3 regions of the Roseovarius sp. D0-M9 genome follow, and region 1 is predicted to be linked to each of the others. Evidence: riboswitches for the same ligand, from Rfam matches in the RefSeq annotation. Region 1 holds a riboswitch; each other region holds the start of a gene.
The links. Region 1 has a riboswitch for cobalamin ahead of V8352_RS11345 (TonB-dependent receptor plug domain-containing protein). Riboswitches for the same ligand answer to the same signal wherever they lie in the genome.

Region 1 (8,588 bases):
CGCGAGGCGCTGTCCTTGCGTTATGGCAATGTCGCGCCCCAATCCGTCGGGGCCATCCAGCGCCAGTTGATGGTGTTGGAAAATCAGGGCGGCGCGCAGCTGTTCGGCGAGCCTGCTCTGGACCTTGCTGATCTGATGCATGTCGGTGCGGACGGGCGCGGCCAGATCAACATTCTCGAGGCGAGCAAATTGATGGGGTCGCCGCGCCTCTATGCCACCTTCCTGCTCTGGCTGCTGAGCGAGCTTTTCGAGACGCTGCCCGAGGTCGGAGACCCCGATAGACCCAAGCTGGTGTTCTTCTTCGACGAGGCGCATCTGCTCTTTGATGACGCGCCCAAGGCGCTGGTCGACAAGGTAGAGCAGGTGGCACGCCTCATCCGATCCAAGGGGGTTGGGGTCTATTTCATCACGCAAAATCCCGATGACGTGCCCGAGGATATCCTCGGGCAGCTTGGCAATCGCTTTCAGCACGCGCTGCGTGCCTTCACTGCGCGCGATCGCAAGGCGCTGAAACGCGCGGCCGAGACATACCGCCCTAATGAGCGGTTTTTGACTGTGGACGCCATCCGCGACGTGGGCGTGGGCGAAGCCGTCACATCCATGCTTCAGGACAAGGGCGTTCCCGGCATCGTCGAGCGCACGCTGATCCGGCCGCCCTCATCCAGGCTGGGGCCGATCGACGCCGATGCGCGCCGCGCCGCGCTTGCCGCATCGCCGGTCGCAGGCAAGTACGAAACCCTCGTTGACCGCCGATCAGCCTACGAGATCCTGAAGGACCGCGCCGCGCACGCTGCTGCCGAAGCCGCCCATGCCGAAGAGGTCGCCGAAGAGCAATCGGTGGCCGAGCGAGAGTTCAATGCTGGCCGGCGGTATTCGGGCAAGCGAGTCGAGCGTTCGACTGCGCAGCGCCGGGGGGGCAGTACAGCGGGCAGCTTTGGCGAGGCGATCACGGGGGCGGTTCTGAAGGAATTGAACGGCACCACGGGGCGGCGGCTTGTGCGCGGCATCCTCGGGGGGCTTTTCAAGGGCCGCTGATAGCGCTTTGAACGGAAAGCTGGCACGAGTTCGGAATTCTAGGTATTCTGTCGCTGAGCAGGAAACAATAACATGCGCTACACGCGCAAAAAAACAAAGGGGGCAGCCCGCATGGCCAGCCGCAAATCAACAGGTAACAAAACCAGAGCCAGCCGCGCGAACGCGGTGCCGCCCAAGGCATCTGCAGCGCGCCCCGTGGCGGGCGGCGCAACGACTCTGGTGCCCAAACCGCCATTTGCGGGCGGAGCGCAGGCCAAGGCGGCGCCACCCGAGCACTTCAAGAATACCGCTTTGGGTGTTGAAAATAAAAAAGATAAGCCAACCAAGCCTGCTGTTTCAAATCGTGGAACCAGCACAGAAGTCATGGATGGCGGCGACCCTCTGAAGAAGCAGGAGTTGATTGCCCAGGTTGTCGAACGCTCGGACATCGCGAAAAAATACGCCAAACCAGTAATCGAGGCGATGCTGTCCGTTCTCGGCGACGCGCTCGCCGAGGGCCGCGAGGTGAACTTGCAACCCATGGGCAAGATCAAGCCCAAGCGGATCAAGGACGGGTCCAAAGTGCGTGTCATTATTGCCAACATCCGCCAGCCGAAGTCCGCCGGGACGGCAGGCGCCACAGCCGCGCCATTGGCCGGTAGCACGCCGGCAGCCGGATCGACCAACCTGACTGGCACTTTGCGGGGCGGTAAACCCGGCCCTGGTGGCCCGGCTTCTCCATCGGCTCCGCCGGCGCGCCACCCCCTCAAAGAAGCGGTTGCAGAGGGCGACGACTGACGCTAGAAAACCGCGCAAGGGTGATTAGCTCAGTGGTAGAGCGCTTCGTTCACATCGAAGATGTCAGGAGTTCAAATCTCTTATCACCCACCATTTCCTCCTTATGGAAGCTCATCTGCCTCACGAGGTCAGCGATACTGTCCTTTGCCGTAACGGTTTCAGCGAGGATCCTCGTAACATGATTTCGATTTGCCGAGCTTGGATCGGCTCCGGTCGGGCTTATCAGGGACAACAAGCCGCTTGTACCGGGGCGCTGAATGACCTGTGACACCCCTCCGAACTGGCCCGAAATCTGGTTTTTACGTCATGGCCAGACCGAGTGGAACTTGGCCGGGCGCATTCAAGGGCGGCTCGATTCGCCTTTGACCAATCTGGGTCGAGCGCAGGCGGCGCAGCAGGCTGCTATCATCGCGGAATTCGCGGCGCAGGTCGCGGGCGGGCGAGGGGGCATCTACGTCTCGCCCTTGGGCCGCGCGCGCCAGACTGCCGCGTTGGCACTGCCGCTGCACGATCCGGTGATTGATGCACGCCTTGCCGAAATTGACACCGGCGCATGGGAAGGACTCCAAAAATCCGAACTGCAAAAGTCCGGGCTACCGGGCGGCGATACTGATCTGGCCCTCTACGCCGCCGCGCCCGGCGGTGAGGGACTGGACGCGCTGATCGCCCGCGTTCGGGCTTTCGGCGGTGATCTGGCCGGCCCCAGCATCGTGGTGGCGCATGGTCTTCTGGGGCAGGTGCTGCGCGGCTTGGCGACCGGGATCCCGGCCAGCCAAATGGGCGCGCAGGACAATATGCAGGGCTGCGTCTATCACCTCGCGCGCGGGCGCGAGACACGGCTGGATGCCCCGCCGCTTTGAGCCGGGCCAATGCGCAGCCACCGCCGTAGTCAAGATTACCGCGCAGACCCACTTGCCAGAGCGCCCAGATGGCGCTAATCCCTGCGGCGCGGGTGGTTAGCTCAGTTGGTAGAGCGTTTCGTTTACACCGAAAATGTCGGGGGTTCGAGCCCCTCACCACCCACCATTTCCCTTTTCATATCAAACCCTTGTCCGTCAATTCTGATGCGCGAGGCAGGGCCGCGCAGACGGCGATGACGCGCCAATCGACAAAATCTTCATTTTACCCCTTTCCGGACGCGGTCCGCTGCGCTAGGCAGATGATACTTCGGTCCGGGCCTTTCAGGCCATGGATAATAGGGAACGCGGTCCGGTGCAGTGCGCCAAATCCGCGACTGCCCCCGCAACTGTAGGCGGTGAGCGAAGCCGGATTTACGTCACTGCCGCAGACCTGCGGTGGGAAGACCCGGCCAAGCGTTGACCCGCAAGTCAGGAGACCTGCCGAGGTGTTCACCCTGTCCGGACGCGGGGCGCGTCATGGGCAACGGATCCTTCCGTTGTGGTGGCATTCTCGCCGCCTGCGGGAGCGCCGGAAAACGCTTCTCCGCATGCAAACCCTGGTTCTGCATCGTCCCAAGAGGGCGCTTCCGGAGACACATCCTATGAAACACTTCCTTTCCACATCCACGATTCTGTCCTGCGCCGTCGGGGTCACCGCCGCCACCGGCGCATTCGCGCAGCAGACCTATGATCTGGGCACGATCGTCCTGTCGTCCAGCCTGACCCCGACCGAACTGGGCCGCACGGGCGCCAGTGTCGAAGTGCTGGAGGGCGAGGATATCGGCGACCGCGATGGTGCCGTGATCGACCGGCTGACACGCCTTCCCGGCGTGAATGCCACCTCGAACGGATCACTTGGCGCGCAGAGCGGCATCGCAATCCGCGGCCTGCCAGCGCGCTATGTGGGAACGCGCATCAATGGCATTGACGTTGGCGATCTATCGGGCACGCAGAGTCAATTCAACTATGGCGGGTTGACGCCTTCGGGCATCGGCCGGATCGAAGTGCTGAAGGGATCGCAGTCGGCGCTCTACGGCTCCGAGGCGATCGCGGGCGTGGTCAACATCACGACCTTTCGCCCCGAAAAGCTAGGCTTTTCCGGACGCTATGGCGTCGAGGCGGGCAGCTTTGACACCTACTCCGGCACTCTCTCGATGGGATACAAATCCGAACGCGGCGAGATTGCGCTGAGCTATGGGCGCGTCACGACGGATGGTATCTCGACACAGAGCGGCAATGTCGAGGATGACGGCTTTGACCAGAGCACGGTCGATCTGACCGGGGAGTTCGCCGCGACCGAAGCGCTGACGCTGGGCGGCGCGCTTCATTATCGCGACGGCGATGTGGACATCGACCGCAGCGCCACGGATCCCTCTGGCAACATCGCCTCCAAAGAGCGCGGCGCGCGCGTCTTTGCCGAGCTTGATGCCGGGAATTTCACCCATACGCTGAGCTACTCCTACTTCGATATCGCGCGCCGCGATCCGACCGGCTTCACCACCCGCTTCGATGGCGAACGGCAAGAGCTGGCTTACTTGGGCAGCGCCCGGTTGAGCGGCGCGGCGGTGCTGAACTTCGGGGTCGACCACACCGAGGAATCCTTCAGCACCAGCACCGATCGTGGCGATGAGGATAACACCTCGATCAAGGGCGAGCTTTTGGTGAGCCCGATCTCGACGGTCGATCTGTCGGCGGCCCTACGGTACGATGAGAACTCCGACTTCGGCGGCAAAACCACCGGGCGCGTCTCGGCGCTGTGGCGCGCGATGGATGATCTGGCCTTTCGCGCCGTCATCGGCACCGGCTTTCGCACACCATCGCTCTACGAGCGGTTCAGCGTGTATGGCGATTCTGGCCTCCAACCCGAAGAGTCGGTCAGCTATGAGTTGGGTGTCGAGCGCACTTTTGATGCGGGTTTCGTCAAGGCGACCCTATTCTACACCGATATCGACGATCTGATCCAATTCGATGGCGCATCCACGGCCTGCGCCAGTGGCTTTGGCTGCTACAATCAGGTGCCGGGCACGACAACGTCCAAGGGGATCGAACTGTCGGGCGAATATGCCGTCAGCAGCGCGGTCACTCTTTTCGGGGCCTATACCTATACGGACGCCGAAACCGATGGAGCGCGCCTGACCCGCACGCCCAAACATGATACGCTTTTCGGGGTGGACCTTGCTTTGGGCAACCGCTTCAGTGCCTATGCCGATGTGCGTCATGTGGCCGATGTCGTTCCCAGTGCTTTTGCGCCTGCGAACCACAAGGTCGGCGATTATACATTGGTCGGGGCTGGGATCAGCTATGATATCACCGACACGGCCGAGCTGTACGTGCGGGCCGAAAACATATTTGACGAAGACTATGAGACGGCCGGCGGTTTCAACCAGCCGGGCCGCGCGGCCTATGTCGGGCTTCGTGCGTCGTTCTGATCGCCTGAGAATGCTGGTCGCGTCCGCCTGTCTGGCGGGCGCGGCGCAGCTTTGCGCTGGGGGCGCGAGTGCCGAGCCGGAGCGTGAGGAGCCTGAGCGTGCCGGGCCTGAGCGTGCCGGGCCTGAACGTGTCGTCTCCATCAACCTTTGCACAGACCAACTGGCCATGCTGCTTGCGCGCGAGGATCAACTGATCTCGGTCAGCCGCATTGCGCTGGACCGGCGCGTGTCGCCCATGGCTGATGAGGCAGAGCACTACACCATCAATTCGGGCCGCGCCGAGGAGGTGCATGTCTTGCAGCCCGATCTGGTTGTCGCGGGCATCTATACGTCGCGCGAGACCGTGGCCATGCTGCGCCGCCTCGGGATCGAGGTCGTTCAATTCGATATCGTTCATTCACTTGCCGATGTGCGCGACCGGATGCGCGAGATGGGCGCGGCGCTGGGGCGGCAGGACGCGGCCGAGGCGATGGTGGCGCGTTTTGACGCCGATCTTGCCGCGCTGCGCTCGGCACCGGACGGGCAAGGCGGTCCGGAAGGGCCAGCGCCCCGCGCGGCGCTATACTACGCCAATGGCTATACGTCGGGCACCAATTCACTGGCCAATGACATCCTCGCCGCAGCCGGTCTGCGCAATGCGCCCGCCGAAGCGGGCTATGACTGGGGCAAGCTGCCGCTCGAAATGCTGGCCATGATCGACCCCGATCTGGTCATCACGGCGCGCCGGTATCCCGGCGGCAGCCGCGCCGAAGAAGTCATGGATCATCCGGTCGTCAACGGTCTGCGCGGGCAGGGCGCAGGGATGACCGATCAGGACTGGGTCTGCGGCACGCCCTTCGTGCTGCGCGCCATCGCGGATATGGCCGAGGCGCGCCGCATGGTTCGGGGCCGCGAATGAGCCGCGTGATGATCCCTCTGGTGCTGGCGGGGCTGCTGCTCTTTGCGGGATCGCTCTTGGTCGGACCTGCGGCGCTTGGAGTGGGCGACAGCCTCGTCGCGCTTTGGCGGGGCGGCGATGATCCGGCAGCGATGGTCATGCGCCAGATCCGCCTGCCGCGCGCCATCCTCGCGGCCATGATCGGGGGCAGTCTGGGCCTTGCGGGGGCGGCGATGCAGGGCTACCTGCGCAACCCGCTGGCCGAGCCGGGGCTGATCGGTGTGTCCGGCTCTGCCGCCCTCGGCGCGGTGCTGGCGATCCAGACCGGGCTGGCGGGCGCCTTTGCGCTTGGCCTGCCGCTGGCGGCGCTTGCCGGGGCGCTTGGCGGTGTCGTTCTGGTCATGGGCCTCGCGGGGCCGAGGGGCGGCGCGCTGACGCTGATCCTTGCAGGCATCGCCATTTCGGCACTTGCGGGCGCGCTTACCTCACTGGTGCTCAATCTTTCGCCCAACCCCTTTGCCGCGAATGAGATCGTGTTCTGGATGATGGGCTCGCTCTCGGATCGCTCGATGGTGCATGTCTGGCTGGCGCTGCCGTTCATGGCGGTCGGCACGCTGCTGCTTGCGACGCTGGGCCGGGGCCTGGATGCGCTGACATTGGGCGAGGATGCGGCGGGCGCGATGGGCATCAGCCTGACCTGGATGCGCCTTGTTCTGGTGATCGGCACGGCCTGTGTCGTCGGCGCTGGGACGGCGGTGGCGGGGGCCATCGGCTTTGTCGGCCTTGTGGTGCCGCACGTCTTGCGCCCGTTTGTGGGCGCACGCCCGTCGCGGCTGCTCTGGGCCTCGGCGCTTGGTGGCGCGATCATGCTCCTGGCCGCCGACATCGCGGTGCGCCTGATCCTGCCGTCCCAAGATCTCAAGCTGGGCGTTCTGACGGCCATCGTCGGTGCGCCGGTCTTCTTGCACCTTATCTTCAAGACGCGAAAGGACGGGATATGAGCCTGCTCGCGCTGGATAGCCTTGGCGTCTGCCTGCGAGGGCGCACCATCCTCGAGGACATCAGTCTGACCATCGAGCCGGGCGAATTCGTCGGTCTCATCGGGCCGAATGGCGCGGGCAAGACGACGCTGATGCGCGCGGCGCTTGGCCTGATCCCCTGCACCGGGCGCAGCAGCCTTGCGGGCATGCCCCCCCGAGCGCGCGCCAAATGCGCGGCATGGATGCCGCAGGCGCGCGAGATCGCGTGGCCCGTCAGCGTCGAGACGTTGGTGATGCTGGGGCGGGTGCCGCACCTTGGCGCAGGCCAGCGCGCCGCGCCGGAGGATATCGCGGCGACCGAGGCCGCGATCACGCAGATGGACCTCGAAGCCTTGCGTCACCGCGCCGCCACGCGCCTGTCGGGCGGCGAGGCGGCGCGCGCGCTGATCGCCCGCGCACTGGCACAGCAGACGCCACTTCTGATGGCCGATGAGCCGACCGCCGGCCTTGATCCCGCGCATCAGATCTCGACGATGGAAACCTTTGCCGGGCTGGCCGCGGCGGGCAAATCCTGCCTCGTGTCGCTGCACGATCTGGGCCTCGCGGTGCGTCACTGCACGCGGCTCGTGCTGCTGTCACCGGAGGGATGCCTCGTGGCCGACGGCGCGCCCGCAGAAGTGCTGACACCCGAGAGGCTGGACGTCGTATTCGGCATCTCGGCGGCGTTTCGGACGGGCGAGGATGGCCCGCTCTTTCAGCCGCTGCGCGTGACGCGGTGAGCCGGGTCCGCCTGGAGGCGCCATGGCTCGAGTTTGATCTGGGCGGCGAGATGCGCGTGCTGAGCTGGGCGGTCAACAGGCCCGGATTTGTCAGTGCGCGGCGCATCCTCTGGCGCGAAGTGCGCAACGCTGACCTGCCGGCTGATCTGGACGTGACTAATTGGCTGGAGCATGCGCTGAAGGCGCGTCATGCGCTCGATGCGGTCACATTCCTCACCTCTCGCGATATCAGACATCATCACGTCTCGGAGGTTCACGTTGAGGATGCCATCGCCACTGCCATGGCCACGGTAGGTTTGTCGAATGCCGAGCGCATCGGAACCCGCCTCGACCTCAGCGGGCATGACTGGGGCACGATCAATATCGCGCTGCGGCTGGATGCAGGGCAGGGGCGCGGCGTGCAGAATGGTCTGACCGACGCCGGACTTGCCGAGGCGCTCAGCATTGCGGCCTCAGCTCGCACGGCGGCGGTGATGGAGGCGGGGCTGGACCTGCCGACTGGGCGCGCGACGGGCACTGGCACCGACTGCATTGCCGTGGCGGCGGCGCCCGGCGATATCAACTACGCTGGCCTGCATACCGCCCTCGGCGAGGCGGCTGGCCGCGCTGTCCATCAAGCGGTTGCAGCAGGTGCAGACGAGTGGATGCGCACCGTTCGGCGCAAACTCTGAGGGCCTGCGCACAGCACTCCAAGATCGAAGCGTTCCCACAAAAAGCTGGCTCACAGCCCTTGGCGGTGTGCCGTCCTCAATGCCGACCGAGATGCGCCTCGCCTGAGGCGGATGCCTCAGCTTAGCGGCTTGACGATTTAG
Region 2 (7,671 bases), on a different contig from region 1:
CGATGTGGTCGGCTATATTCCCTATGTTGCGCGGGTCGCGCCGCGTCCAGGCCTGACGCTGCATCCCAGTGATAACCGGGTCGAATTGGACCGCGCGCGCCATGCGCTCGAAATGGCCGCAGAAGGGCGCCGCGTCGTCGTCGTGTCCTCGGGCGATCCGGGCGTCTTTGCCATGGCTGCCGCCATCTTCGAGGCGGTGGAGGCAGGGCCGCCCGCGTGGCGCGCGCTCGAGATTGATGTGTTCCCTGGCATTACAGCGATGCTGGCCGCCGCTGCGCGTGTGGGCGCGCCGTTGGGCCATGATTTTTGCGCCATCAACCTCAGCGATAATCTGAAGCCTTGGGGTCTCATCGAAAAACGTCTGCGCCTTGCCGTCGAGGCGGATTTTGCCATGGCATTTTACAATCCCCGATCCAAAGCGCGGCCCGAAGGGTTTGCCTGCACTTTGGAGGTGCTGCGCGAGGCTTGCGGCGATGCGCGGCCCATCATATTTGCCCACGCCGTGTCGACAGCCGAAGAGGCGATCCACATCGTGCCACTGCCCGATGCGCGCGCCGATATGGCCGATATGCGCACTATAGTTCTTGTCGGCAATTCGACAACGAGGTTGATCGAACGTGAGGGCAGGCCCTTTGTCTATACGCCCCGAGCGGTCCCGGAATGATTGAGCCAATCAAGCACCTCCCGTGGGGTCTGCGCCGCGCGCCGCGCCGGCTGCGCCGGGCGGTCTATCATGATGACGGGCAGGCCCAATTGGCGCGCGGCAGCCAGCTTTGCAAATGCGCCCGCGCCGCCGGAATTTTTAGAGACGACCAGTTCGATCCGATGCGCCTGCATCAGCGCAAGATCGCCCGAGGTTGTGAAGGGTCCGCGATCCTGAACAATCTGGCAGCTCGGAAAAGGCAGCGCGGCATCTGGCGCGTCGATCAGGCGCAGCAAGTAGAAATGCTGCAGGTTTGGCGCGAACTCAGCCAGATGCATCCGGCCCACGGCCAGCATGACTCGCGAAGCGGGACGGTCCAGCGCCGCGACCGCGCCCGCAATATCCGGCACGTGCGTCCACTTGTCGCCCGGCCCGGCGCACCACGGCGCACGGCTCAGCGCGATCAGTGGCACATCTGCCTCGGCGCAGGCGAGAACAGCATTGGCGCTCATCTCGGCGGCAAAGGGATGAGTTGCGTCAATGACATGGCTGATATGGTGATCCTTGAGGTAGCGCAGCAGCCCCTCGACGCCGCCGAATCCGCCGACGCGCTGTGGCAACGGTTGGCGAACGGGGCGCGACACGCGGCCGGCAAAGGATATGGTACCGCGAAGGCCTGCCTCGCTCAGTGCGAGACACAGCGCCGTTGCCTCGGTCGTGCCGCCCAGTACGAGGGGGTTTGGGTTCATGTCTGAGGCTCCTGAGGCTCAGTGGTTGACCATCGTCGGAATTGGTGAAGATGCGCCGGATGGCCTGCCGCCCGCAAGCCTTGCCGCGCTTGGCGCGGCGGAAATTGTGATGGGTGCGCCGCGTCATCTTGCGCTTTTGCCGTCAGTTGAGGCCGAGCTTGTGACATGGCCGGTGCCTTTCGCGGACGGAATCGAAACGCTGCTGAAGTATCGCGGGCGACGCACCGTAGCGCTGGCCTCGGGTGATCCATTCTGGTTTGGCGCAGGAACCAGCATAACGCGGCAGATCGTTGCCGGGGAGTGGACGGCCATTCCGGTCCCTTCCATCTTTTCGCAGGTGGCGGCGCGGATGGGCTGGCCGCTGGAGCAAACCAGCTGCCTTGGCCTTCACGCAGCGCCCCTTGGCCGCTTGCGACCGGCACTGGCGCAGGGCGCGCGGCTGATCGTGCTCTTGCGCGATGGCGCAGCAGTTTCGGCGCTCGCGGAGTATCTGGCGAGCACCGGGTTCGGCGCCTCGCGGCTCAATATCTTTGAGGCGGTGGGTGGGCCCCGCGCACGACATAGCTTGGCGACTGCGGATACCCTGTCATCCGCCCAGTTTTCCCATCCCGTCTGCGCCGCAATCGAAGTTTCGGGCTGCCCCGCACTGCCGCTGGCTGGTGGCAGGCCTGATGCGTGGTTCGAAAGCGACGGCCAAATGACCAAGCGGCCCATCCGCGCGTTAACCCTGTCGGCGCTGGCCCCCCAAGTGGGCGAACATTTGTGGGATATCGGAGGTGGATCGGGCTCCATCGCGGTCGAGTGGCTACTCGCGCACCCCAGCCTTGCCGCCACATCCATAGAGCCACGTGCAGATCGCGCTGTGCGCATTGCCGAAAACGCGGCACGGCTGGGCGTGGACCGGCTGCGCGTTGTGCAGAATGCGGCGCCGGACGCATTGACGGATTTGCCGCGCCCCGAGGCGGTGTTCATCGGTGGCGGGCTTTCGACGGACCTCCTGGGCTGGCTGGGTGCGCATCTGGCAGCCGGCACACGCATTGTTGCCAATGCGGTCACACTGGAAAGTGAGGCGGTTCTTATTGCCGCACAGGCGCGTCACGGCGGCGATCTGATGCGTATCGAGTTGGCGCAGGCCGCGCCCATCGGCGCGCGGACGGGCTGGAAATCCAGCTATCCGGTCGTCCAATGGAGCGCGATTCTTTGATCGTCGCGGGCTTTGGATATCGCCGCGACGCCAGCGCCGACAGTCTGCGCGCGGCCCTTGCCGCTTGCGGGCGTGCGCCGCATCGTCTTGCGACGGTAGCGGGTAAGGATTGCAGCATCGCACTGCGCGAGCTTGCGGAAGAGCTTGGTCTGGACATTGTCGCCATCCCGAAAAGCCAACTTGTCTCGGAGCAGACAGCGACGCAATCGCCCGCTGCCAGTCGCACTTACGGAACCGGCAGCGTGGCCGAGGCCGCAGCTTTGGCGGCGGCTGGCCCCGGTGCACGGCTGATTATCGCGCGCCAGATTTCACCCGACCGCATGGCCACCTGCGCCATGGCTGAAGGAGACAGAGTATGACCATTCATTTTATTGGCGCGGGCCCCGGCGCGCCGGACCTTTTGACGCTGCGGGGGCGCGATCTGATCGCGTCCTGCCCGGTCTGTCTTTATGCAGGATCCTTGGTGCCGACCCAGATCCTTGGCCATTGCCCAGCAGGCACGCGTATCGTGAACACGGCGGCGATGGATCTGGACGCCATCATCGGTGAGATGCAGCGCGCCCATGAGGCCGGGCAGGATGTCGCGCGGCTGCATTCAGGGGATCTATCCGTCTGGTCCGCAATGGGTGAGCAGATTCGCCGGTTGCGCAGCCTCGATATTCCGTTGACGGTCACGCCCGGCGTGCCCTCCTTTGCCGCCGCTGCTGCCGCTCTGGGGACCGAGCTGACCCTGCCGGGGTTGGCCCAATCGGTGGTCCTGACGCGCACGCCGGGGCGCGCCTCGTCAATGCCGAGCGGCGAGACGCTGGCCAATTTTGCCGCAACGGGCGCGACGCTGGCAATCCATCTGTCGATCCAAAACCTTGATCACGTGACCGCCAGCTTAACGCCCGCCTATGGCGCCGACTGCCCTGTCGCCATCGTGTTCCGGGCCTCATGGCCAGACGAGCGCATCATTCGCGGCACGATGCGCGATATCGCCGGGCGGCTGGATGCGGGCATCACGCGCACAGCACTGATCCTTGTTGGTCCGGCGCTTGGCGGTGAGGGCTTTGCCGAGAGCTGCCTTTACGCAAAGGATTACGACCGGCGCTACAGGCCGCAAAGTGCCGAAAGCCAATGGGCCGAGTGGAGTGAAGGTGATGATTGATGCCCCCGGATTGATGATTTCGGCGCCCGCTTCGGGCACCGGCAAGACGACGGTGATGCTGGGCCTATTGCGCTCTCTGGCAGATGACGGAATCCGGGTGCAGCCGTTCAAATCGGGTCCCGATTACATCGACCCCGCCTTTCATCTGGCCGCCTCCGGGCGCGCGTCCTTCAACCTCGATACATGGGCGATGGGCGATGGCCTGCTGGATGCCATCGCGGCACAAGCAGCCGGGGCCGAGATTTGTATCGGCGAAGGTTCCATGGGTCTTTATGACGGGGTCGCCACGCGCGGTCAGTCTGGCTTTGGCACCAGCGCCGAGACGGCGGCGCGCATGGGCTGGCCCGTGGTGCTTGTGCTCGATGTCAGCGGTCAGGCGCAATCGGCGGCCGCGGCGGCGCTGGGATTCAAGATGTATAATCCCGATCTGCCTTTTGCAGGCGTTATCCTGAACCGCGTCGCGTCACCTCGGCACGAGCGTCTGACCCGTATGGGTATGGAAAAGGCCGGTCTGACTGTGCTAGGTGCGCTGCCGCGGCGCGGCGATCTTGCCCTGCCCGAGCGGCATCTCGGGCTCATTCAGGCGGTCGAACATCCCGATCTGGCCAGGGCCATCGCGGGCTATGCGACGTTCTTGCGCGACAATGTCGATCTGACGGCGATCAAGGCGGCGGCGCGGGGAAGGGCGATCCCGCAAAGCGACGCCTTGCTCCCGCCTCCTGCGCAGCGCATTGCACTGGCGAGTGATGCGGCGTTCTCATTCACCTATCCGCATCTGATCGAGGGCTGGCGCGCGGCCGGAGCCGAGGTACTGCCTTTCTCGCCGCTTGCCGACGAGACGCCGGATCCGACTGCGGATCTCGTCTGGCTGCCGGGTGGATACCCAGAATTGCACGCAGGCACATTGGCCGCCGCCGACACGTTTCGCAGCGCCCTGCGCCGCCACGCTGAAACGCGGCCTGTCCATGGTGAATGCGGCGGCTACATGGCGTTGGGCGAGGCGTTGATCGACAAGGACGGCGCGCGCCATCAGATGGCGGGTCTTCTGGGCCTCGTCACCAGCTACGAGAAACGCAAGTTCCACCTTGGCTATCGGCAGGCGACGCTGAGTGCGCCCTTGCCTGGCCATGCGCCCGGCGCACGGCTGAGGGGGCACGAGTATCACTATTCCACCATTCTGGAGCAGCCCGACGCGCCGCTGGCCGCCGTCGCAGATGCTGATGGAAATTCTGTTCCAGAAACAGGATCCCGTCGCGGTCGTGTTTCGGGCACGTTCTTCCACCTCATCACGGCGGAGGCGCCATGACGGGTTTTGTCAGCTTCGTCGGCGCGGGGCCGGGCGATCCGCAATTGTTGACACTGAAGGCGGTGGACCGCCTAAAACGCGCCGATGCGGTGCTCTTCGACGACTTATCGTCTGGGCCGGTCCTTAGTCACGCCCGGACGGGTGCGGATCTTGTGGGGGTGGGCAAGCGCGCCGGGCGGGCATCGCCGCGCCAGCACCATGTCAGCCGGCTTTTGGTGGAATACGCGCAGATCGACCAGCGCGTCGTACGTCTGAAGTCGGGCGATAGCGGCCTGTTCGGGCGGCTAGAAGAGGAGCTGATCGCACTGCGAGAGGCAGGCATTCCGTATGAGATCATACCGGGCGTACCCTCGGCCATCGCCGCCGCTGCCGCAGCCGGCATCCCGCTAACCCGGCGGCTGACCGCCCGGCGCGTGCAATTCGTAACCGGCCATGACGCGAGCGGCCAGCTTCCCGAGGATATTAACCTTCTCGCTCTAGCCGACCCCACCGCGTCAACAGTTGTTTTCATGGGCAAACGGACTTTTCCAAAGTTGCTGGAGGCGCTTTTCTCAAATGGCCTACCGCCCAATACATCCGCCCTTCTGGCTGAGGATGTCAGCGGGCCAAACCAGCGCCTGACTCGTCTGAGCGTTGCCGAGCTGGCCGCGCATCTGAGCGGGGAGATGAGTGATGCTCCAGCGCTGATCCTCTATGGCCCGCTCGCCGATTCAGGCCCTTTTTAACCTTTGCAGGACGCCAGCAATTCCCGTAGCGTTCACCCACGGTGCCACATCCTGTGGCTTTGAATGGGAATCGGGTGGAAAACCCGGACTGCCCCCGCAACTGTAAGCGGCGAGCGCAATGGCGATGCCACTGGCCGAAAGGCTGGGAAGGGCCAAAGCGCGCCGAGCCGCGAGTCAGGAAACCTGCCGTGAAGCCGAAGGCGCCCGCGCCTTCATTTTCTGAAAACGTCGCCGGAGGGGCGACATCCTGAGGACAACATATAATGCATATTGAACCCGGCGTTGTTGATGGCGCAAAAATGGTATTCGGCTATGGAACCGCGCTTGCCGCCGCAGGCTATAGTGTAAAGCTGATCGTAGACGATCTGCGGCATCACAATCCGGTCTCCTTCGTGGCCCGCACCGTTCTGGCGATTGTTGGCGTTTTTATCTTTTTCGAGTTGATGCCGCATTTTGCAGTTGGGGTTTCGGAGGTCCATTTCATTCTTGGAACGACGCTGTTCCTGCTGCTGGGCGCGGGGCCCGCCGCAATCGGACTGGGGGGCAGTCTGCTGTTGCAAGGCATGTTCTTTGCGCCGAGCGACATGCCAATGTATTTCGTCAATGTTACAACGCTGCTGGTGCCGCTTTTTGCCGTCGACGCACTGGCACGGCGCGTCATCCCGCAAGACCGAGCTTATGTCGATCTGGCTTATGAGGATGTCTTCAAGCTGTCAGTCGTCTATCAAGGCGGTGTGGTGACATGGGTCGCTTTCTGGGCAATCTATGGCCAAGGCGTCGGCGCCGAGAACATGACTTCGGTCCTGACCTTCGGTGCAGCCTACATGCTGGTTGTCATCGTCGAGCCGATCGCAGATCTGGCGGTTTTGGCCGGCGCCAAAGCCTTGCGCGGCAGTGGTACCAAGGGGCTGCTGACAAACCGGCTCTATCACGCGGCCTGAGCGCTGAAATTCCTTGCCGGGCCACGCCAGGGGCCCGGCGCTTGAATGGCAGGGCAGACAGGACGTGGTTCAGGAACTTTCGTTGATCGGTATCGGAACCGGGAGTCCGGCGCATGTAACGCTAGAAGGCGTGCAGGCGCTACGAGATGCGACCGTGATACTGCTACCCTGCAAGGGTGCTGGAAAGAATGATTTGGCTGAAATCCGGCATGGCATTATAGCGGCCAGCGGCACTGATGCGCGCGTTGTCACCTTCGAATATCCCGTGCGTGACGAAGCCCTGCCCTATCTAACGCGCGTTGATGTGTGGCATAATGAGATCGCAGCGCGTTGGCAGGCGGTTCTCGACGCAGAATGGCAGAGCGGGCCCGTGGCACTCCTGGTCTGGGGAGATCCCTCCCTATATGACAGTACGATACGCATCGCCCGTCGGTTGTTACCCGCGCCAGCGATCCGCGTGGTACCTGGCATTACCGCTATTCAAGCGCTTGCTGCGGCACATGCGATCCCGCTCAACACGGTGAACGGTCCTGTCGAGGTCACTACGGGCCGACGCCTGCGTGATTTGGGGTGGCCGGGCATGGCAGAGACCGTGGCGGTAATGTTGGACGGCGAGTGCAGCTTTCAGCACCTTGATCCGCGTGGTATCGACATTTGGTGGGGTGCATTTTTGGCCATGCCCGAGCAGATCCTGCGCCGTGGGAGCCTCGGCGAAGTTGCGAACGATATCATCGCTATCCGTAAAGCCGCCCGGGCCAAACATGGTTGGATAATGGACACCTATATTCTTCACAAAGACACATGAGCAGGCCACCGTGAACCTGTCGCGCAGCGAACCGAGCATCAGCTTCGAACAGGCCGAGCCTGAGGTTCAGGTTTCTTCCACAGGCGAGCCGCAGGTGAATTGGTCGCAAGCGGGTGAACCTACCGTCCGGTTCCAAGACGCGAGCGGC
Region 3 (7,580 bases), on a different contig from region 1:
CTTCTTCATCGCATGGCGGAGACCGGGAAAGGCGGGCTGCTTGGGCATAACGGGGCATCCTTTATCGTCCCACCCAGTCTATCCCACCCCGCTCAGAGTGCGAGGTTTTTCAGATGTTCCTTCAATACTCAAGTTTTTCCGAATTACATTCTTTCTCGTCCTGTACTTCTTCTTGTGCATGGTCGTGGTGACCACAATGCTTCAGGGCTGGCCGGTTGGCGCCCAGATGCTGTTTGCGTTTGGTGTCCCCGTTATTCTGGTCTGGTGGCAGGAAAAGAGGCGGTCCCGGAAGGTCGCTGCAAAGGCGCAAGCCGAGGCAAGTTCCGAAACCCGAACATCCCGACCTGAGCCGGTAGCGCGCCCAAGTGCCTACGACAAACGTATCGAGCGTGAGCACGAACGAACTCGCGAAGCCAACGCTTCCAAAGCACCGGCTGCCGTTCAGGCCTATTCCCCACCAAAGCAGGACTACGACGAGATCGTTCGCGCTGGAAAGTCTGCGGCGCCAGTTCTTGCGGTGGCCGCTGAACGAAACCAACCCTTGCGCGCTGTATCGAGCACATCGGCCCGATCAACGAAAAGCGGGTGGGTCCCGTATGGCGAAACGGCAAGCGTGGCCCACCGTAACATCGGCGGGATGGTCTATGTCGGCACGCCTCCCTTACTGAACATCCACGGGTGAACCGCAACGGGCTGGTCGTGCAGGCAGAGCTGACCCACGCCGATGGGCATGGCGAGCACAAGGCGGCGCTCGAGATGATCAATCGCCACTCACCTGGCTCGACCCGGCGCCTGACACTCGAGGCCGACAAAGGATATGACAGCGCCGACTCTGTCGCCGCGCTCAGGCGTATGGTCGTGACACCACACGTAGCACAGAAAGCCCGGCACTCCGCCATCGACGCCACTTCAAACACGCGCAATCCGTTCAGGGGCAGGTCGGGTCGAGATCGGACAATTGGCCGCAAACCGCGATCATTAACATCAGCTTAAATTAACCCTTACAAAACAGGAGCAGTCCACAAATGAATTCGCATCCCCTTACATCTCAACGCCGATCTGCGCCTTGATCCCGTCGCGAAAAGGATGCTTAACCAGCGTCATTTCGGTCACCAAATCTGCGGCTTCAATCAATTCCGGCTTGGCGTTGCGGCCGGTAAGGCAGACATGGGTCATGCGCGGCTTTTTATGTAGCAGGAACTCGACCACGTCGTCGATATCCAGATAATCGTAGCGCAGAGCAATGTTGATCTCGTCCAACATGACGAAGCAAATCTCGGGGTCGAGTATCTGCTCTTGGGCGATTTTCCAGCCGCTCTGCGCGGCGGCGATATCGCGCTCACGATCTTGCGTCTCCCATGTAAAACCCTCGCCCGAGACAAAAAAACGGCACTCGTCGGCAAAGCGCTCTCGCAGGAATGTTTTTTCGCCCGTTTCCCAATTGCCTTTGATGAACTGGACGACGGCGCAGGGCATGTGATGCGCGATGCAGCGCATGATCATCCCAAATCCCGACGAGGATTTACCCTTGCCTGCGCCGGTATGGACCATGATCAGGCCTTTTTCCTCGGTCTTACCCTCCATCATCCTGTCGCGTGCAGCCTTGATTTTACGCATCTTTTCCGCGTGACGTTCATTATGGTCCTCTGTCATGGGATGGCTCCTTGATCTTGACAGGCAGGCGAGATTCGGCGACACCTAAACTTCTTGTTGGTGCCTGTGTAAACAGGTGAAAAGGGAATGTGCAGCCGTGTTTTGGCACGGTCAAGTGCAGCCGCCCCCGCGACCGTGACCGGAGAGGCCGATCAGCGCCACTGGCAACCGCCGGGAAGGCAGATCTGCTGCAGGGCCCTACGCCCCATATCCGCAAGCCGGGAGACCTGCCAGCACGTAACGACGTAACCGGACGGGGTGCTCCGGTGTCGGGGATGCCCTGCCTGTGCAGGAACACCTCGCCACCTTTTACCGCGTCCCATGTAAATGGGGCCGAGGGCTATGAAAGATCAGGCTGAGGTTGAAACGCCGCACCTCCCGACCGAATTGCTGGTTTGCGTGAAGTGCAGGCGGGGACACGAGATCTCCAACGAGGAACGCAGGCCAGGAAAAGTGCTGTTTGACACGCTGGGTGCAATGGACTTGCCGGGCGGGCTGCGCGTAACCGCGGTGGAGTGCTTGTCGAACTGCAGTCAGGGCTGCACGGTTGCTCTACGCGGCGCGGGCCGCTGGACCTATATTTATGGCAATCTCGACGAGGAGTCGCAGGCCGAGACGATCTTAGAAATCGCCGCGCAATACAATGCCACCGCTGACGGGCTGGTCCCTTGGCGCCAGCGCCCCGAACACATCAAGCGCAACTGCGTTGCGCGTATTCCCCCACTGGAGATCTAAAATGTCGGACCTTGCGAAACTTCCCGTTACCGTCATCACTGGCTTCCTCGGTTCGGGCAAGACGACACTGGTTCGCCAGCTGATGCAAAATCCGGGCGGCAAGCGCCTTGCCGTGATTGTCAATGAATTTGGCGATGTGGGCGTCGATGGCGACATACTGAAAAGCTGCGCGATCCCCGATTGCCCCGCTGAAAATATCATGGAGCTTGCCAACGGCTGCATTTGCTGCACCGTGGCCGATGATTTCATCCCAACCATCGAAGCGCTTATGGCGCTCGATCCCCGCCCCGATCACATCCTGATCGAGACGTCCGGTCTGGCGCTACCCAAGCCGCTGCTCAAGGCGTTCGACTGGCCCGATATCCGCTCGAAGATCACCGTTGATGGCGTGATCGCACTGGCAGATGCCGAGGCCGTGGCCGCAGGCCGGTTTGCACCCGACGTGGCGCGAGTGGATGCGCAACGTCTTGCCGATGACAGCATCGACCATGAGACACCTCTGTCGGAAGTGTTCGAAGATCAGATTTCCTGCGCCGACATCATCCTTTTGACCAAGCCAGATCTTGCCGGTTCTGAGGGCGTTGCCCGCGCCAAAGAGGTGATCGGCGCCGCATCCCCACGTGCGATTCCAGTGATGGAGGTTGCCGAAGGTATGATTGATCCGCGTATCATACTGGGGCTCGAGGCCGCTGCCGAGGATGATACCGACGCGCGCCCATCGCATCATGACGGGGCTGACGATCACGAGCATGACGACTTCGAAAGCATCGTCGTGGATATCCCCGAATTGACCGACCCCACAGACCTCGTCCGTGCCATCGAAGGGTTGGCACGCGATCACAACATCCTGCGCATCAAGGGGTATGCCGCCGTTTCCGGCAAGCCGATGCGTCTCTTGGTGCAGGCCGTGGGTGCTCGGGTGCGCCACCAATTTGATCGGCCGTGGACGGCAGGCGAGGCCCGTCATGGCCGACTGGTCGTTATCGCCGAACATGAGAACATTGACCGGGATGTGATCCATGCCGCATTAGGGGCAGCGCGCGCCGAGGCCGCCGAGTAAACCGATGCATGTCGTCTTTCGCGAAAGCCATGGTCTGGAAGAGACCGAGACGCCGATGGATCTGGGGCAGGATCCCGCCGATCTTGTCGTGCTGTCCTTGTCCGACTCGGACTTGGGTGCTTTCGCGGAAGGCTGGCATCGCGGTGGCGGCCCTGACGGGCGGCTGCCCTCGCTGCGGCTTGCCAATATCGTCGCACTGAAACACCCGCTATCGGTCGACACCTATGTTGAGCAGACGCTGAACGGGGCGAAGGGCATCCTCATCCGGCTTATCGGCGGCGTGCCTTATTGGCCCTATGGTTTGCAGCATATCCGCGCCTTGGCACAGCAAAAGGGTATCGCTCTGGCCGTTTTGCCCGCCGACGGTCGCCCGGATGCACGGCTGGACGAGATGTCGACCGTGCCCACCTCAACCCTGAGGCGGCTGACGCATCTCTGCGACACCGGCGGGGTGGTGGCGGCGCAGGCGGCACTGGCGCAGCTGGCGCTCGCCGCTGGATTGTATGCCGGGCCGGTGCGCGGCGCAAAATCGCTGCCCAGTGTCGGCGCATGGACGCCTGAAGAGGGGGCCTGTTGCCCGGTTTTGGCCCGAGGAAGCGCTGCCGCTCTCGCGGGCAAGCCGCGCGTCCTGCTGGTCTTTTACCGCTCATATCTGGTTGCCGCCGATCTTGCCCCCATCACAGGGCTCTTTGAGGCTTTTGGAGTGCGGGGCTTTGATGTTGTCGCACTTTTCGTGCCCTCGCTCAAGGCGCCGGAGGTCGCAGTCTGGCTGCGCCGTCAGGTTGCGGCCCTTGCCCCTGCTGCCATCGTCAACGCAACCGCATTTTCGGGCAAGGGCGAGAGCGGCACGTCGCCACTTGATACGGGGGAGGTGCCGGTTTTTCAGGTCACACTGGCCACTTCGACGCGCAAAGCATGGGCTGCGGCTGAGCGGGGTCTGTCGCCAGCGGATCTGGCGATGCACGTTGTTTTACCCGAAGTCGATGGGCGCATCATGGGGGGCGTCGCAAGCTTCAAGGATCCAGGCAAAAAGGACCTGCATCTGCAATACTCCCGCTTTGCTCACCGCGCCGATGCAGGCCGGATCGAGGCGATTGTAGATCGCGTGCAGGGTTGGATCCGCTTGGCCGGGACACCAGTCGCCACGCGCCGCGTGGCGCTGGTGCTGTCGACCTATCCCGGCAAGGATTGGAACATGGGCCACGCCGTCGGCTTGGATGCGCCGGAATCCGCCGCGGCAATCCTCAGCGATCTGGGCACAGCCGGATATGATATCGGAGCGGGTAACGCGCGCCTGCAAGATGCGCTTTTGGCGCGTGGCACGGCGTGGCCGCTGGAGGAATACAAAGCTGCATTGAGCAGGCTGCCGCAGGAATTGCAGGACGCATTGGCGCAGGTTTGGGGCCCGCCCGAGGATGATCCGGACGCCCGCGATGGCGCGTTTCATTTCGCCGCCATTCCGCGCGGCATGGCGTGGATCGCGCTGCAGCCTGAACGCGACACCGCCAAAGGTCGCGAGGCCAGCTATCATGATCTCACACGCACGCCGCGTCATGCATATGTCGCGTTCTATCTCTGGCTGCAATCGCGGACGGATGCGCTGGTGCATATCGGTGCGCATGGAACGCTGGAGTGGCTGCCGGGCAAATCAGTCGCGCTGTCAGACACCTGCTGGCCCGAGGTTTTGACCGGAGCGCTGCCCGTGATCTACCCCTTTATTGTCAACGATCCAGGCGAGGCGGCGCAAGCCAAGCGGCGCATCGGCGCGGTAACGCTGGGCCACATTCCACCTCCCTTGCGCGCCAGCGGCACACCTGAGCGACTGGCCCGGCTAGAGGCGCTCTTGGATGAATTCTCTAACGCGGATGGCCTTGATCCGCGTCGCCGCGATCGTTTGCAGATCGATATCCGGGACGAGGCGCAGGCGCAGGGCGTCGAAGAGGATCTGGGCTTGGATCGCGCGGGATGCGGCGCCGAGGCGATCACGCGTATTGATCGTTTCGTCTGTGATATCAAAGAAAGCCAGTTTGGTGAGGGACTGCATATTTGGGGCCGCGCGCCACGCGGCGGCGCGCCTTTCGCGACCGGGCAGTCGGTGGCGAGCGAGCGGCAGTCGCTGCTGGATGCGCTGGATGGGCGCCGAATTGCGGCCGGGCCGTCAGGCTCACCCTACCGCGGGCGGCGCGATGTATTGCCGACGGGCCGCAACCTTTTCACGACCGATCCTCGGGCAGTGCCGACGCGTGCGGCCTATGCGCAGGGCGTGCGCCTCGCCGATGAGGTGATCCGGCGCCATTTGCAAGACGACGGCGATTGGCCGCGGGGTATTGTTGTCGATTTGTGGGGGTCGGCCACGATCCGCACAGCGGGCGAAGATTTTGCCATGGCGTTGAACCTATTGGGCGTTCGGCCCATCTGGGATGCAGGGTCCGAGCGCGTGTCGGGCATCGAGGTGTTGCCGCTGACTGAATTGCACCGTCCGCGCATCGACGTTACCTTGCGGGTCTCCGGGCTGTTTCGTGACATATTCCCGACCCTTTCGGCGCTCTTTTCGCAGGCCGTGCGCGTGCTCGCCGCGCGCGAGGAAACAGTAGAGTGGAATCCCTATGTTGGACGCGAGGATCTGGCCCGCGTCTATGGGCCCGCTCCGGGGCAATTTGGCCTCGGCATGGGCGCCGCACTGGATGATTACAGTGCGGTTGGCCGCGAGAAGGCGGGGCTTGCTTGGCTGAACGCCAGCTCCTGGGCGCTGGACGGCGAGGAGGCAGTCAAGGACGCGGAAGGCATCCGCACCCGCGTGGCGCGCGCCGACGGTTTCGTCCATGCGCAGGACCTGCCCGAGACAGATCTTTTATTGGCGGGCGATTATGCCGGGCATGAGGCCGGATTTGCCGCCGCTCAGGTCGTGACGGGTGGCAGCGCCGCGCTCTACCATCTGGACAACACCGACCCCGAGCGCCCCCGGGCGCGCGGTCTGGTTGAGGAAATCGCGCGCGTAGTGCGCGCCCGAGCCGCCAATCGTGGTTGGATCGAGGGGATGAAACAGCATGGCTTTCGCGGTGCCGCCGAGATTGCGGAAACGCTTGAGCATCTGGCTAGCTTTGCGCATCTGGCGGGCGCTGTGCCGCCGCATCTGTTCGATCTTTATCACGATGCAACGCTGGGCGACCCTGAAACCGATGGTTTTTTGGAGGATGCGAACCCCGAGGCGTATCGCGCGATGCAGGCGCGGTTTGCCGCGCTGCTGGACGCAGGATTGTGGCAAACGCGGCGCAATTCGGTGACGGCCAGCCTCGTGGGGCACGCGTGAGCGCGCCCATGGTCAAGGGCTGGTGCCCCGGTGCCTTCCGCCCGATGATGGCCGCCGATGGGCTCGTGGTGCGCGTCCGGCCGCGTTTGGCACGGCTGAGCGTGCCCGAGGCGCTGGGTCTTTGCGATCTGGCCGAGCAGTTCGGCCATGGCTATCTGGACTTGACGAACCGGGCAAATGTGCAAATTCGGGGCGTATCCGAGCGCGATCACGACGCTCTTTTTCAGTCTCTTTCCGCGCTTGGCCTTCTGGATGTGAACCCGGCGCTGGAAGAACGGCGCAACATCCTGATGACGCCGTTCGGGCAGAACGGGGACGCATCGCATCGCATCGCCCAAGAGTTGCTGGCGCGATTGGGTGAATTGCCGGAACTGCCCGCCAAGGTCGGTTATGCCGTTGATTGCGGCGTGGCGCCGACTCTGACGAGCAGCAGTGCAGACATTCGGATCGAGCGCGGCGTGCATGGTCTTATCCTGCGCGCGGATGGCTCCGCAAAGGGCCGTCTTGTCAGCGAGGCGGATGCGATTGATGCTTTGTTGGAGATGGCCAGTTGGCTTGCCGCACGCATCACGCCGGCACGACGCCGGATGGTCCGCGTTCTGGCCGAGGTGTCGCTTCCGCCCAAGTGGTGCAACGCTCGCAGTCTTGCCCCCGCCGCGCCGCCGCGTATTGGCGCGCAGCAGGGCGGCGCACTGATCGGTGCTGCCTTTGGCCATGTCGATGCTGCTGCGCTGCGGCAGTTGATCGCGGAACAGAGCCTGCCTGCCATCCGCATCACGCCGTGGCGGATGCTCTATCTGGAGGGCGGTTCGATGCCGGACA

Region 2: it holds a riboswitch for cobalamin, as region 1 does, so the genes downstream of both, V8352_RS17335 (energy-coupling factor ABC transporter permease) here and V8352_RS11345 (TonB-dependent receptor plug domain-containing protein) in region 1, are expected to answer to the same signal.
Region 3: it holds a riboswitch for cobalamin, as region 1 does, so the genes downstream of both, V8352_RS17270 (DUF1636 domain-containing protein) here and V8352_RS11345 (TonB-dependent receptor plug domain-containing protein) in region 1, are expected to answer to the same signal.

Annotation. Positions count from the first base shown of each region.
Region 1 is NZ_JBAPKZ010000015.1:15,785-24,372, forward strand. Features, by position in the region: gene V8352_RS11320 (helicase HerA-like domain-containing protein) at 1-1,035, shown strand, start outside; gene V8352_RS11325 (HU family DNA-binding protein) at 1,108-1,812, shown strand; tRNA gene V8352_RS11330 (tRNA-Val) at 1,831-1,905, shown strand; gene V8352_RS11335 (histidine phosphatase family protein) at 2,070-2,672, shown strand; tRNA gene V8352_RS11340 (tRNA-Val) at 2,763-2,838, shown strand; cobalamin riboswitch at 2,964-3,171, shown strand; gene V8352_RS11345 (TonB-dependent receptor plug domain-containing protein) at 3,314-5,140, shown strand; gene V8352_RS11350 (ABC transporter substrate-binding protein) at 5,151-6,038, shown strand; gene V8352_RS11355 (FecCD family ABC transporter permease) at 6,035-7,018, shown strand; gene V8352_RS11360 (ABC transporter ATP-binding protein) at 7,015-7,776, shown strand; gene V8352_RS11365 (adenosylcobinamide amidohydrolase) at 7,773-8,447, shown strand.
Region 2 is NZ_JBAPKZ010000032.1:30,977-38,647, forward strand. Features, by position in the region: gene cobJ (precorrin-3B C(17)-methyltransferase) at 1-664, shown strand, start outside; gene V8352_RS17305 (cobalt-precorrin-6A reductase) at 637-1,392, opposite strand; gene cbiE (precorrin-6y C5,15-methyltransferase (decarboxylating) subunit CbiE) at 1,391-2,596, shown strand; gene V8352_RS17315 (cobalamin biosynthesis protein) at 2,578-2,955, shown strand; gene cobM (precorrin-4 C(11)-methyltransferase) at 2,952-3,746, shown strand; gene V8352_RS17325 (cobyrinate a,c-diamide synthase) at 3,739-5,052, shown strand; gene cobA (uroporphyrinogen-III C-methyltransferase) at 5,049-5,777, shown strand; cobalamin riboswitch at 5,800-5,982, shown strand; gene V8352_RS17335 (energy-coupling factor ABC transporter permease) at 6,041-6,718, shown strand; gene cobF (precorrin-6A synthase (deacetylating)) at 6,783-7,523, shown strand.
Region 3 is NZ_JBAPKZ010000032.1:21,638-29,217, forward strand. Features, by position in the region: partial or broken gene V8352_RS17250 (IS5 family transposase) at 1-9, opposite strand, end outside; gene V8352_RS17255 (hypothetical protein) at 98-682, shown strand; partial or broken gene V8352_RS17260 (hypothetical protein) at 682-993, shown strand; gene cobO (cob(I)yrinic acid a,c-diamide adenosyltransferase) at 1,042-1,653, opposite strand; cobalamin riboswitch at 1,695-1,902, shown strand; gene V8352_RS17270 (DUF1636 domain-containing protein) at 1,996-2,388, shown strand; gene cobW (cobalamin biosynthesis protein CobW) at 2,390-3,448, shown strand; gene cobN (cobaltochelatase subunit CobN) at 3,453-6,758, shown strand; gene V8352_RS17285 (cobalamin biosynthesis protein CobG) at 6,755-7,580, shown strand, end outside.